DNA from 3 places in the Mesorhizobium sp. B2-3-15 genome. Region 3 is predicted to be linked to each of the others. Evidence: riboswitches for the same ligand, from Rfam matches in the RefSeq annotation. Region 3 holds a riboswitch; each other region holds the start of a gene.
What was found. Region 3 has a riboswitch for cobalamin ahead of FJ954_RS00700 (aromatic ring-hydroxylating dioxygenase subunit alpha). Riboswitches for the same ligand answer to the same signal wherever they lie in the genome.
Positions count from the first base shown of each region.

Region 1: linked by a shared signal. The riboswitch ahead of bluB (5,6-dimethylbenzimidazole synthase) and the one ahead of FJ954_RS00700 (aromatic ring-hydroxylating dioxygenase subunit alpha) in region 3 are both predicted to bind cobalamin.
Region 2: linked by a shared signal. The riboswitch ahead of FJ954_RS08095 (CbtB domain-containing protein) and the one ahead of FJ954_RS00700 (aromatic ring-hydroxylating dioxygenase subunit alpha) in region 3 are both predicted to bind cobalamin.

Region 1 covers NZ_VFVO01000005.1:48,485-51,749, forward strand. The annotation lists gene FJ954_RS11870 (DUF2277 domain-containing protein) at 1-127, opposite strand, end outside; gene FJ954_RS11875 (exodeoxyribonuclease VII small subunit) at 219-470, opposite strand; gene FJ954_RS11880 (histone deacetylase family protein) at 474-1,400, opposite strand; cobalamin riboswitch at 1,579-1,761, shown strand; partial or broken gene bluB (5,6-dimethylbenzimidazole synthase) at 1,833-2,438, shown strand; gene FJ954_RS11890 (hypothetical protein) at 2,555-3,265, opposite strand, start outside.
Region 2 covers NZ_VFVO01000003.1:189,740-193,004, reverse strand. The annotation lists gene cobO (cob(I)yrinic acid a,c-diamide adenosyltransferase) at 1-251, opposite strand, end outside; gene cobU (bifunctional adenosylcobinamide kinase/adenosylcobinamide-phosphate guanylyltransferase) at 253-768, opposite strand; gene FJ954_RS08100 (CbtA family protein) at 761-1,564, opposite strand; gene FJ954_RS08095 (CbtB domain-containing protein) at 1,580-1,759, opposite strand; cobalamin riboswitch at 1,795-1,994, opposite strand; gene FJ954_RS08090 (aromatic ring-hydroxylating dioxygenase subunit alpha) at 2,138-3,265, shown strand, end outside.
Region 3 covers NZ_VFVO01000001.1:147,593-150,857, forward strand. The annotation lists gene FJ954_RS00690 (DUF680 domain-containing protein) at 1-104, opposite strand, end outside; gene FJ954_RS00695 (DUF680 domain-containing protein) at 174-374, opposite strand; cobalamin riboswitch at 867-1,069, shown strand; gene FJ954_RS00700 (aromatic ring-hydroxylating dioxygenase subunit alpha) at 1,182-2,429, shown strand; gene FJ954_RS00705 (hybrid-cluster NAD(P)-dependent oxidoreductase) at 2,507-3,265, shown strand, end outside.

The DNA.
Region 1 (3,265 bases), on a different contig from region 3:
GCTGGTTCTTGGCAGAAGGCCGCGTTGTGCCGCTCAGCTTGCGGACAAACTGCAGTGCCGCGTCGCGGACTTCGTCGTTGGTTGCCGGCGGATCAAAATTGAACAGGGTCTTGATGTTTCTGCACATCGCTTCCGTATCTCCTCTTGTCCGTTTCAATCGGGACGAACTGTATCCTCAATGATGATCGTGTCCAAAAACCGGTAGGCTGCTCCGGACCTCAGTCCGCGTCGAGCGGCTCGGTTCCAACCGGCTTGCCGTCGCGCGACAGCCTGATCTTCTCGACCTTGTCCTCGGCGGCCTTCAGCAGCCGGTCGCAATGGACCTTCAGCGCCTCGCCCCGCTCGTAAATCCGGATCGACTGGTCGAGCGGCACGTCGCCACGCTCCAGATCATCGACGATCTTCTCCAGTGCGTCGAGTGCCTGTTCAAAGCTCATCGCCTTGACGTCTTCGTTGATCTCACCGGTCATCATTCATCCTTTCATCAGTCGCCCGACATGGGCGGCGACCGAAAATGCCAATCCCTGCAGATCGTAGCCGCCCTCGAGCAGGCTGACGAGCCGGTTGCCGCCGTGGATTGCGGCGCGCTGCATCAGCTGGCCGGTCGCCCAGTCGAAATCGTCCTCGGTCAGATTGATTTCCGCCAGCGGGTCGCGATGGTGCGCGTCGAAGCCGGCCGAAACGATAATCAGATCCGGCGCGAAATTGTCGAGTGCCGGCAGCACGCGCGACAGGAACGCATCGCGAAACACCTCGCTGCCCGTCCGAGGCGCCAGCGGCGCATTGACGATGTTGCCGGCGCCGGTCTCACTCTTCGCGCCCGTGCCGGGATAAAGCGGCATCTGGTGCGTCGAGCAATAGAGCACCGAGGGATCGTCCCAGAAAATATCCTGCGTGCCGTTGCCGTGGTGCACGTCCCAGTCGACGACCGCGACACGCTCGGCGCCGTGCTTCTTCTGCGCATGGCGCGCTGCGATTGCCGCCGTGTTGAAGAAGCAGAAGCCCATGGCCGTGGTCTTTTCGGCATGGTGGCCGGGCGGACGGGCGGCGACGAAAACGTTGTCGGCGCGGCCCGCAAAGACGTCGTCGACGGCAGCATTGGCGGCACCGATCGCCGTAATCACCGCTTGCCAGCTTTTCGGGCTGGCGGTGGTGTCGGCGTCGATGCGGGCAATGCCTTCGTCGGGGATGGCGGCGCGGACACGCGCGACGAAATCGGCGGGATGCGCGTAGAGGATGGTCGCCTCGTCGCCGTGCGGTGCCTCGACGCGGTCAAGCGTGGCAAAAGCTTCGTCGTCGAGCACGCGCTCGATGGCGCGCAGGCGGTCGGGCCGCTCGGGGTGACCGGGCGGCGTGATGTGTTCGAGAAAGATCGGGTGCGTGTAGAGACGGGTGGCCATGCCCCCTATCTAGTGCCCCGGCGTCGTGATGGCCATGCGTTGCGGCTTGATCGCTGGGGAAAATCGAACCTGCGTCCATTCATGTCGCTGCGGGCATTGGCGGCGCCGGCCCTTCGGCGTAAGGTCGCAACCACTGCCTGGTGCCCGCCGGGCTGTTTGTTTTAGCCGCATTTTGCGACGCCAAGTGATTCCACTTGGCTGCAAATGCCCTGGCGGGAGAATCGGGAACACGGTTGAACTCCGTGGCGTGCCCAACGCTGTGAGGGGGACCGCGCCGGTAAATGCCACTGTCGATGACGGGAAGGCACCGGACGCGGGTTGATCCCGAGCCAGAAGACCGGCCTGGCAGGCATCGTCATCCGCATGGTCAGGCGGATGACATCGATTGCAATCGCAAGGGGACAAGCGATGCCGGAAGCTATGACCACTCCAATGGGCGATGGATTTGACCAGATTGCGCGCGACGCTGTTTACCGCGCCATCTTCACGCGGCGCGACGTCCGCAGCCATTTTACATCGGAGGCCATCGACGACGAGGTGCTGGCGCGGCTGCTGCTTGCCGCCCACCACGCGCCGTCGGTCGGCTTCATGCAACCTTGGAATTTCATCGTCATTCGCGATGCCGCGCGGCGGGCGGAAGTGCGCGACCTGTTCCTGGCCGCGCGAGAACGGGAACTGCCTGAAATCGAGGCAGAACGGCAGGCGCTCTACCGCAAGCTCAAGCTCGAAGGCATTTGCGAAAGCGCTCTCAACATCTGCATCACCTGCGACCGCGAACGCTCGAAAGGCTCGCCGCTGGGGCGCTGGCACAATCCGGAGATGGATCTCTACAGCACGGTCTGCGCGGTGCAGAATTTCTGGCTGGCGGCACGCGCCGAAGGCGTTGGCGTCGGCTGGGTCAGCATCATCGAGGCGCAAGCGCTGAAAAGCTTGCTGGCCATTCCCGACCAGGTGACACCGATCGCCTATCTCTGCGTCGGCCGTGTTTCCGAGTTCGCACCGAAGCCGGATCTCGAAACACACGGCTGGGGCCGGCGGCTGCCGTTGCCCGAGCTTATCATGAGCGAGACTTTTCGCGGGCAAGGCGAAGCGCCGCTCAAATCAGCAGTGGCGCGCCTCGGCACCGTCGCCGGTGCGCCGGCGAGGCCGGTTGATCAGCTCGTCGCGCCGGCAGTGCCCCAGCGCGAACCGCCGAAAGTGGAGAGCGCCTTGTCCTTGAGTTCCCTGAACTTCGACGAGGCTTCGGCCAGCCTGGCGTCCCAGGCGGCATCGGGCACCTGACCCTCGATGGTCTTGAAATAGACCTGCATCAGGCAGGCAATGGCGAACGGCTCAATGAAGGCCGCCTTGAAAGCCCAGGCAAAGACGATTGCCAGCACGAAAGCCCAGCCGGCGAGCTGCCCGGGCATGACGTAAAGAATAGCGGCTGCCGGAGCCAGCATCAGCAGGAAAATCACGAACGACACGCCCCACATGATGACCCCTAGCCAGACGGCATTCTTGACCATGGTCTTGCCGTTCTGGGCGTAGAGCACAACGCCTTGGCGCGCGGTTTCGAACGGCGAGGACGAACTGATGCGGATGTTGTAGCCGAGAATGATCTCGTCGACATAGGTCAGCGACAGGCGAATCACCGTGTTGAGGAACGAAACCAGGCCGCTCAGGCCAGGAATGGGCAGGAAGGCCGCGATGCCGCCGAGCAGGCCGGTGATGGCGCGTATGGCGCCCTTGACCAATTGGTCGACGACGAAAAGGATGTTGGCCTCGGCAAAACGCTCGGTCACGACCTCTTTCGCGTAGGCGATCTGGTTCTGGCCGTGGGGAATATCATTGCCGTCGATCAGATGCACCATGACGGCGATATG
Region 2 (3,265 bases), on a different contig from region 3:
GCAAAGGCGTCCTTCTCGCCGGTGTGCCACTTGCCCTTGATGAACTGGACGACGCCGACGCGCTTGCCGTAGCCGAGCACGCGCAGCGCGAGACCGAAGGCGGCCGTGGTCTTGCCCTTGCCGGGACCGGTGTTGACGATCAGCAACCCTTTCTCGATCGTCTTGCCCGCAACCTCGGCGTCCTGCACCGCCTTGCGCTTGGCCATCTTGGCGCGATGGCGTTCTTCATCCTTGTCGTGGATATCAGTCATTTCACTTCACCTTGAGCGGTAGCCCCGCCACCATGAGCAGCACCGTGTCGGCTACTGCCGCGACCCGCTGGTTGAGCCGGCCGGCATCGTCACGAAACCGACGCGCCAGCGCGTTGTCGGGCACGATGCCTTGCCCGACCTCGTTCGTCACCACGAACCACGGTCCGCGCGGCCGAGACAGCACGTCCGCCAGCCGCCGGCACGCGGCCTCGACGTCGTGATCGGCCAGCATGTGATTGGTCAGCCACAGCGTCAGGCAGTCGGCAAGCACCGGCTGCCCGTCTGGCAACGCCTCCAGCGCTTCGGCGAGGTCGAGTGGCGCATCGATGGTCGACCAGCCCTCACCGCGCCGCGAGCGGTGCAGCGCGATGCGCTCGCGCATCTCGTCGTCATAGGCTTGCGCCGTGGCGATATAGGCCCATGGCGAGGGCAATGCCGTCATCAGGGTTTCGGCGTGCGCGCTCTTGCCGGAGCGCGCACCACCGATGATGAAGGTCAGCCTGCCGCGATCAGGCAAAGCTGTCGCGCAGGCTGGTCGCCATGCCGGTGAAGCGCCTGCGCACCACGCCCACGATCGCGCCGAGCACCAGCCAGAACACCAGATTGGTCACCGTCACCGCCACCACGAACTGATGGTGCAGGCCTTCCGGGATCGGTGTTTCGAAACTGTCGGGCTGCGGCGCGCCGACGACATGCGGCGCGACGATCAGCAAGACGGCGAGGATGGTCAATGGCAGCGATCTGCGAAAGACGATCAGGCCTAGGCCGATCGCGGTCGCGGCCGCCGTCGCCGTCCACCAGATCTGGCGCGGCAGAAGATCGGCCGCCGGCATTGCCGGCAGTTCCGGCTGCAGTCCGAGACCCGGTGCCAGTGTGAACACGGCAAAGCCGGCCAAACCCCAGAACACACCCTGGCGCCAGTTGCCGACGCCGCCGAAGAACTCGGAAACCGCGACCAGGACCAGTGCGAAGCCGATGCCGGTGACGATATTGGCAACCACGCTAAAGGCGAAACGCTCGAAACCGTCGGCCGGCGCCCAGCCTTCGTCTTCCTCCGCCGGTGTCACGGCATCGGTGCCCGCGGGCGCGGCAGAGCTCATGGCATTCCCAGCGGGCGCCACCGTGCTCATGGCATCATTGGTCGCCGCTGGTGCGGCCGCGTGATCATGGTGGTGGCCGCCGCCGGCCTTTTCGTAGACTTCCGCCTTGAGGATCAGCGGCACGGTGGCATAGGCCTGCATGCAGGCGAGAACGACACCGGCCACGAGCCCCGCGATCGCCGCGACGAACACGACGTTGCGAAACAGATTCATGATGTCGGATCCTCGTTAGTGGCAGGGAAACGCCATCGAGTGGCGATAGTCGTGGGCAGCATTGTGGACCGCATCGATATGCGAGAAGCCGACAAAGCCGACGACGAAGATGCCGAGCAGCGCCGCGAGCGCGAGCTGCATGAAGCGCGACTGCGAGGAGACGGAGGCGCCGAGGGAGACGGAAGCGGTAGTCATGTCTTGTCCTTTCGCCCTCCACCCGAGGGCATCGAAGTCAGTTTCCTGTCGCCGGCAGGTCTCCTGGCTCGCGGATAAGCGCCCTTCCCCACCTTCCCGAAGAAAAATCTTCAGTGGCATATGGAGAGGACTACCGCACACAGTTGCGGGGGCAGCCACGGCATTGGACAGGAATTCCTGCCCGCACCGCATTCCCTCTTGGCTCCAAAAAGGAACCGACGACATCGGGGACTATAGGGAAATTCGCCGCGCCCGGCAAACCAAATTCCGACAGCCGCCAGCGCAGGAGCGCCGTATCGGCGAAGCTGCCCTCATCCCGTCCCGATTGACAAACTTCATGGCCGGGTGTCGGCTGGCACCCCTCACGGGAAGCCAGCCATGCAGCCCAATGCCAGCGAGTGCGTGCCCTATAACGGCCTGACTCGAACCGAGCCGACGCTGCCCTCGTCGGCCTATTGGGACCAGGACAACTATCAGCGCGATCTCGACGCCATCTGGTACAGGAACTGGCTGCTCGTCTGCCGCGAGGCCGACCTTGCCCAGCCTTTGGCGTTCCGCACCTTCCGCGTCGGTACGCAGGAAATCCTCCTGCTGCGCGACGACACCGGCGAGTTGCATGCCTTCCACAACACCTGCCGGCATCGCGGCTCGCAGCTTTGCCAGGAAAGCCAGGGCCGGCTGAAGGCGCGGCTGATCACCTGCCCGTATCATGCCTGGTCCTATTCTCTGCGTGGCGATCTGGTGCGCGTGCCGTCGAAATCGCTGCCTGACGGCTTCGACAAGGCCGATCACCCGCTTTATCGCGTCGCGCACTCGGTGTGGCGGGGCTTCGTCTTCGTCAATCTTGCGGAAGATGCCGCCAGCTCGGCGCAATCCTCCTTCGACCCGGCCTCCGGCGACTTCGGCAACTGGCCGCTGGAAATGCTGGTATCAGGGGACGTGCTGCGCAAGGTGATGAACTGCAACTGGAAGATTTTTTGGGAAAACTTCAACGAGTGCCTGCACTGCCCGGGCGTCCACAAGGACCTGTCGCGGCTGGTGCCGATCTATGGCCGCGGCCTGATGAGCCGGCATGACGATCCCGAATGGCTCCGCCACGCCGACAATGACGCGCCAGAATTCTCCGGCGGCCTGCGCGCCGGGGCTGAGACATGGTCGCGTGATGGGCAGACGCACGGGCCGATCTTCCCGAGCTTGACGCCGGCGGAACGCAGCGCCGGTCAGACCTATGCCACCAGCCTGCCGTCGATGTTCATCGTCGGCCATGTCGACTATGTCAGGACCGTGCGGCTTACGCCGCTCGGTCCCGAACAGACCGAATTGACCGCGGAATGGCTGTTCGCGCCCGAGGCGCTCGCCGAGACCGACATCGACAACATCGTTGCCTTCGGCACACAGGTGCTGGAGGAGGACGCGGCAATCTGCGAGGTCAACCAGAAGGGCCTGCGCTCGATGCGTCATACAGCTGGCGTGCTGATGCCCGAGGAGTACGACCTGCACCGTTTC
Region 3 (3,265 bases):
GCAGCAGCCTGGTTGGCGCCGTTGGAGCCATAGTTGTCGCTGCCGGCGAAAGCGCTGCCGGAGAGAGCCAGAACGGCAGCGGCAGCAATGAGGATCTTGTTCATTTTAATACTCCTGAATTTGTAGGGTCCACCAGCGCGGCAGGGTCACCCGCCGCGTGCCGGGGATGGCTATTAATTGTTGCCGAAGAGGTTGTGGTCGGCGCCCGTCACAGGCGTCTGGGCAGCCGGCTCCGACTTCTTGGTCGAAGCGGTGTAGGAGCTGTCGACAGTAGCCGTGGGGGTCGCGGCGTTCGAACCATAATGGTCGCTGCTAGCGAAGGCGCTGCCGGAAATAGCCAGAAGGGCGGCGGCAGTGAGAATGATCTTTTTCATTTTTGTACTCCAGTATTTTTCCCGTCCGTCTAGCGGCGTGTCTTGGGATTAAATCGCGTCGTTCGGACAGCCCCGATGTGGGAGAGCCCCCTTGCCGTTTCCAATCACGAAGTTGTTCAGCGTGGACCATGACTCCACCACTTGAAATTGTACCAACGCCTTCTACATGTCTCATTTTTCCATTTGATATCAAATAGTTGTCTAAGATCACGACCCGATCACCAACTGTGTCGGAAGGCTGGGCGTTCACACCATCCTGCACGCACCGTCAACAGAAACGAACCGTTCGGTTCGATTTTAGACTCTGCTAATAGTCACTTTTCGAAACCATTAACCCTTTTCCGGCCCGGCTGAGGGTCGAAAACGGTGCCCGCGCGCCTGGCGAGAAAAGGCGATTCCCCCGCTGCAACTGCGCCGGGACGATCCCGCGTATGTGTCGCGCCGCATGGATGCGATGTCGCTTTCGTGCCGATGTCGCAAACCCTGTCGTGATTAGATCGAGCGATCTCAGGTGCCGCTGCGTGACGACGGAGCGGAGAATTGGGAAGCCGGTCAGATTCCGGCGCTGCCCCCGCAACGGTGGTGGAGTTCAAGTCGCAACGGGAGACCACTGGGCGAAAGCTTGGGAAGGTGTCGCGATGGTCCGCCAGGACAACTCCAGAGCCCGGAAACCAGCCCGAGATCGCTAGAACTCGACTGATCGCGGTGGGCGGTCAAGGGGCGGATGGTGTTGTCCGGCTTTCGCCGGCTTGCGCCCAGTCCTTCCTCCATCACCACCAGTTCAGTCCTTGAAAATGAGGACAGGACATGGACGCGCGCAACGACATGCTGAGGCTTTTAAACGGCCGCAGACAGGGCCTTTCGCTGGAACAGCCCTTCTATACCGACCCGGACTACTTCAAGCTTGACATGGAACTGATCTGGTATCGCGACTGGCTGTTCATCGGCCATGATTGCGAGTTGCCCAAGCCGGGCAGCTTCATCACCGTGCAGATCGGCGACTATCCGGTCGTGCTGGTGCGCGATCAGCAGGGCAAGATCAACGCTTTCCACAATTCCTGCCGCCATCGCGGCAGCCGCGTCTGCAACACCGAGAAGGGTATGGCCGCCAAACTGGTGTGTCCCTATCACCAGTGGACCTACGAACTCGACGGCCGGCTGCTGTTCGCCCGCCAGATGGCCGATGGGTTCGACAAGAGCCAGTTCGGGCTCAAGCCGGTCGCCTGCGAAAGCGTCGCCGGCTATGTCTTCATCTGCCTGGCCAAGGAGCCCGCCGACTTCGCGCCGATGCGGGCGATGATCGAGCCCTATCTCCAGCCGCACCGGCTGAGCGAGGCCAAGATCGCCTTCGAGAGCACGATCATCGAGAAGGGCAACTGGAAGCTGGTCTGGGAAAACAACCGCGAATGCTACCATTGCGCGGGCAACCATCCTGAGCTGTGCAAGACCTTCCCGGAAGCGCCGACCGTGACCGGCGTGCAAGGCGCCGACAGCGATCCGGAGATGCTGGCCCACTGGGCGAAGTGCGAAGCTGTTGGCCTGCCCAGCAAGTTTCGCATCGACCCGGCCGGACAATACCGCGCCACCCGCGCGCCGCTGCTGCGCGATGCCCAGAGCTACACGATGACCGGCAAGCGGGCGGTGAAGAAGAACCTGTCCGACAGCGTCTCGGCCGACCGGATCGGCACGCTGATGCACTATCACTACCCGACAACCTGGAACCATATCCTCGTGGATCATGCGGTGACGTTCCGCGTGCTGCCGGTCAGCGCCACGGAAACAGCGGTTACGACCAAATGGCTGGTCCACAAGGATGCCGTGGAAGGCGTCGACTACGATCTCGCCGAACTCACCCATGTCTGGACCGAGACCAACGACCAGGACCGCCGCATCGTCGAGGAAAATGCCTTCGGCATCCTGTCGCCGGCCTACGAGCCCGGTCCCTATTCGGAGCTGCACGAGGGCGGCGTCATCCAGTTCGTCGACTGGTACGCGCGCTTTATCGGCCCACGGCTTTCCGAAGACGGCCGGCCTGCTCTGCGCAGTGTCGCCTAGCGCATGTCGGCCAAAACTGTGCAGCGGCTTTGGGATCACGACACGCCCAAAATGAAAGGTATGCAGGGATGAACGCCATGACTGATCTTGGCCTCTATCGCCACCTCGACCAGATGGCGCCGTGGAACGACAGGCTGCAGGTGCTGGAAGTAACCGGCGTCAGCGACGAGGCGCCCGACGTCAAGACCTTCACCTTCCGCTCCGACAACCAGACCTGGTTCCGCTACAAGCCGGGCCAGTTCGTGACGCTGGAATTGCCGACACCGGACGGCCCGCTGATGCGCACCTACACGCTGTCATCATCGCCGTCACGGCCATTCTCGATCGCGGTGACGGTGAAGGCGCAGGCGGGCAGCGTCGGCACACGCTGGATGTTCGATCACCTGACGCCCGGCTCGCACGTCAAGGCCTATGGACCGGGCGGCGACTTTTCGCTGCACAGCCCCCCGGCGGCGAAATACCTGTTCATCTCGGCCGGTTCGGGCGTGACGCCGATGATGTCGATGCTGCGCTGGCTGAACGACTGCGCGCCATGGACCGATGTCGGCTTCGTCAATTGCGCGCGGCGCCCGGAAGAGATCATCTTTCGCAAGGAACTCGAACTGCTCGGCGGCCATATGCCGGGCCTGTCGCTCGGCTTCATGATCGAGGAGCGGTCGAGCCGCGAGGGCTGGTACGGCCATATGGGCCGCATCGACGCCATCCGGCTGCCGCTCCTGGCGCCCGATTTCCGCGAACGCGAAATCTTCTGCTGCGGCCCCGACCCTTTCATGCGCGCCGTGCGCGGCATGCTGGAGGCCGCCGGGTTCGACATGGCAAAATACCATCAGGAGAGC